DNA from 2 places in the Lysinibacillus louembei genome. Region 1 is predicted to be linked to the other one. Evidence: predicted binding sites of a transcription regulator. Region 1 holds the regulator's gene; the other holds the start of a gene.
What was found. The regulator LexA, encoded in region 1, represses DNA repair genes until DNA is damaged. The targets are predictions, from matches to a motif close to CGAACATATGTTCG.

Region 1 (2,212 bases):
CTAACTCTTGCATATATAACTGCCGCTTGTCTAACCATTAGTTTTTATTCGCCACTTCACGCGAATGGCTATCCTCACTTAATTGATTTGCATTTGCAATGATCGAACGCTTTTCTATTGGAACTAGTAACTGCTGTCCACTTACTATTTTTTCATCCGTAAGATAATTTGTTTTTTTCACAAAGCCAATCCATTGCTCTGTTGACATTTTGCCTCGATATTGTTCGGCCAAAGACCATAGCGTATCTCCATGAGCAATAACAATTTCCTCATATTGTTCAATTTCTTCATCTGTAATTACTAGTATTGAAATGACAAACAGCGTAAATGCAACAAAAATTGCAATATAATTATTTTTTTTCAACCAATTCATATTTAACTCCTCCTAAATAAACAGAATATCCGTTCGGAATATATGTTCTTATAATAAAACGAACAAACGTTTCTTGTCAATATTTTTTTCGAACTAACGTTTGCTTTCTGTTTTCTCTTTTGTTATACTAAAAACAAGAAAATTTGTTCTACCAATTATGTGTTATTTAAGGCTTTATTTTAGTTCAGTAGGCTTTCTACATATGCTGAGCAAGACTAACTATAGTTCCCTCTCTTTATATTTAGAGAGGCAGGATATTTTACTAAAAATTAAAAGAGGTGAGTGAGTTGACAAAAGTATCAAAACGCCAAGAAGCAATTTTAGCTTTTATTAAAGAAGAGGTTAAGTCAAAAGGTTATCCACCGTCAGTTCGTGAAATCGGAGAAGCAGTCGGTTTAGCATCGAGTTCTACTGTGCATGGACATTTAGCTCGCTTAGAAAGCAAGGGACTTATTCGACGTGATCCAACAAAGCCACGTGCAATTGAAATTTTGGATACTAGCGATAATGATATTGAACAACAAGGTGTTATCCATGTCCCGTTAATCGGTAAAGTAACAGCTGGACTTCCTATTTCTGCCATCGAAAATATCGAGGAATATTTCCCGTTACCTAACTCCTATGGCTCTGCTGAAGATCAACTGTTTATGCTTGAAATTATGGGTGAATCAATGATTGAAGCAGGTATACTAGATGGAGATTATGTGATCGTAAAACAAACATCGACAGCCAATAATGGTGATATCGTAGTAGCAATGACAGAAGATAATGAAGCAACGGTTAAACGCTTTTATAAAGAAAAAACGCATTTCCGTTTACAGCCTGAAAACTCTTCAATGGACCCAATTTTAGTGAATCAAGTAACGATTTTAGGTCATGTTGTTGGACTATATCGTAAAATCCAATAAATGAAAAGCGGAGCTACCCATCTTTGGGCAGCTCCGCTTTTTAGCTAGCATAGCTTTCGAATCATTACATTGTGGAAATAAAGAAGAATATTTGAGGTTAAATGAATATGAAGAAAAATCACTAAAAAGCTTGCTAGTGAGGAATTAATGCTATTTTATATAACAAATAAAAAATGTGCATGTTCAACAATGATTGATAATTTCTCAAAAATAGCCCATTTCAATAATTAATAGCATGATTTTCGTGGATTTTTAAATAAAATTGGCGATTTCCTATGAAATTTATCTTCTATTAGTGGATGCTGTACTTCAGCAAATATTTTAACAAAACAGCAAAAGTGTCCGAAAAGGAGGTTTAATATACCTCTTTTCAGACACCCATATACCTTTTTATTATTTACATGCTTCAATAAATGCTTTAAAAAGTTTAATAGAATGCTCATCACCAGATGGTGCCATTGCCTCTGGATGCCATTGTACCCCAATACAAAATGGATGTCCTTCATGCTCAACCGCTTCGTTGATGCCATCTGCTGCAACACCTGCAATGACTAATCCTTCTCCTAGCTGATCAATTGCTTGATGATGGAAGGAATTTGTGCGGACTTGCTCCACATCAAAAATAGCATGAAGCTTTTCTCCATTAATTTTAACTGTATGTGTTGCCTCATCTCTTAAAGAAGCTTGCACATGTGCAATTGATTGCTCCGATTGTGATGGAATATCTTGAATTAACGTACCGCCAAATGCTACATTCAATACTTGATGACCGCGACATATTGCCAATATCGGCATATTGCGCTGAAAGGCATTTTGTACAATGGCTAAATCACTGTTATCTCGTTTTGTATGAAACATACCTAGCTTTTGATGCGGCTCTTGCCCATATAATTGCGGGTTGACATCATGTCCCCCAATTAATAGTAGACCG
Region 2 (2,212 bases), 510 kb from region 1:
CGCTTTTCAGCCACTCTTATAAGTTGCTATAAAGCTGCTCAATAAATTGTGTGCGCTTCTCTGACGTTTGCTGGACATTATCAAGAAGCAATGCTCCAAGCTGATGGTTGTTGTTATCTCCAACTAAAAATTGCAAATTTACCGACTGCTCTTCACATGTTCCTTTAAATTCAACAACAGCTTGCTCACGCTGAGTTTTGAAAAAGACCCATTTACCTTTTGTGCAAGAATGGTCTAGCACCTCTTCAATCGTTGCTTCATTTTTTACACTAAATGATTGCTGCTTCATTTCATCTATGTATGGATTTGCTGTAATATCATCCTTTGGGCCATAAAAATAAACAAAAAGCCCAAGCATGCCGAGTGGTATAAGCCAAAAAATCGTACGTTTGCCAAATTTCATTTTTCTACCTCCTTATCAAGCATTATAGCATTTGCTTATGATGTGCGAATAGTGAAAAAAATGAATTGATTTTTTCAAAAATATTCCTTAAAATGAAGACGAAGGGGTGAATTGTTTGAATTTTATGATTGTTTTTCCTATATTAATAGTTTGGATTTTTATTCATTCGGTTATTAGCCAAAAATATTATTGGAAAGCAAGTCTTGCTAGCATATGCTTATATTTTGTTTGCATTGTTGCGCTACGAGACATGCTACCATTTCTTATCATTTTTTATATGTCCGCAATTTATTTGACGATGATGAGCATTGGTTGTTATAAGCAAAGAATTACAGTACGAGGATAGGACAGCCTATCCTCGTTTATTGCTATGTATTAACGTTCGCTTAGCTTTTCCACAACTTCCTTCAACAACATATTCCTCTCGCGCTGTAGCTTAATCAGTGAAATCGCAAACCATATCCCAACAATAATTGGTAAAACATAAATAATTAATAATGGTAATATTGCTAAACCTGTCAATCTATTTCCCTTCAATTCAATATTCTGTTTCATTATATATTAAATATGGAAAAAATAGAAATGTATTTAGAAAGAAATTTACAAACATATGTGCGTCTAATATAATGGAAATAACAGAAGGGAGCGATGTATAAAGTGAGAGCACTACTCATTGCCGAAAAGCCGTCGCTAATGCGAGATATTGAAAAAGTATATAAGCGGATGCAGTTGCCATACACAATTGACTTTGCCTCATTTGTGGGACATGTTGTGGAGTTAAAGGAGCCCCATGAATATAAAAAGGAATGGAAAAAGTGGGATTTAGCTGTTTTACCAATGATGCCTGAGCGCTACGAATTCCGCGTCAAAAAGACGGCCTATAAAGTGTACAAGGAGCTGGAGCAAAAGCTCAAAGCAGGACGCTATGATTTTATTATTAATGCGTGTGACGCAGGAATGGAAGGTGAAAATATTTTTTATTCCTTTTATAAAAAAGTAGGCTGCAAGCTGCCTGTTAAACGATTTTGGACATCGCAAACTACGGATAGTGCTATCCAAAAGGCATTAACGCATTTATTAGATGAAAACGATGCATTAATTCGTAATTTGCGCAATGCGGCGATGTATCGCATGATATTTGACTGGCTGATTGGCTTAAATTTAACACGTGTTGCCACAGTGAAGGGCGGGCGTACAATTAAAGTAGGGCGTGTTATGACGCCGACCCTTGCGATTGTTGTGCAGCGAGAGCTGGAAATTCGCAACTTTAAGCCAGAGCCCTATGCGCAGATTGAACTACAGCTACCTGAAATGACTGCATTATGGTTTGATCCAATCCAAAACACGAATAAAATACAGCCTGACAAAGTGCAGGAAATCGTCGCACGTATTACAGCAACAGCGCTTGTGAAGAAGCTAAACACAGAGCGTAAAATATTGCCTGCACCACCGCTTCATTCATTGTTAGAGCTGCAAAAGGAAGCGAATAAATTTTACGGCTTTACATCTGCCACGACATTGAAAATTGCGCAAAGCTTATATGAAAAAAAGCTCATCACTTATCCACGTACAGAATCAAAGCATTTACCAACAGCCTTTGCCGCAAATATTGCCGCACATTTACAAGCGATAAGTGCAGTGGAACAATATAAAGAAGTGACGGCTAGCATTTTAGGCAATCCACAAAAAATTCAACAGGTCACTGCCTCAAAGCGCTATGTTGATGATAAGAAATTGACCGACCATCATGCCATTACGGTAACAGATGTAGCAGTGGGACGCAAAAAGCTAACAGAGGCAGAATGGAAA

Region 2: a site for LexA is predicted at 1,007-1,020, ahead of R6U77_RS15780 (type IA DNA topoisomerase). Genes of this name have one in related genera too.

The regions. Positions count from the first base shown of each region.
Region 1 is NZ_CP137624.1:3,683,887-3,686,098, forward strand. It holds gene R6U77_RS18460 (YneB family resolvase-like protein) at 1-38, opposite strand, end outside; gene yneA (cell division suppressor protein YneA) at 38-373, opposite strand; gene lexA (transcriptional repressor LexA) at 661-1,281, shown strand; gene R6U77_RS18475 (gamma-glutamyl-gamma-aminobutyrate hydrolase family protein) at 1,675-2,212, opposite strand, start outside.
Region 2 is NZ_CP137624.1:3,171,796-3,174,007, reverse strand. It holds gene R6U77_RS15790 (glucosamine 6-phosphate synthetase) at 17-403, opposite strand; gene R6U77_RS15785 (hypothetical protein) at 779-925, opposite strand; gene R6U77_RS15780 (type IA DNA topoisomerase) at 1,052-2,212, shown strand, end outside.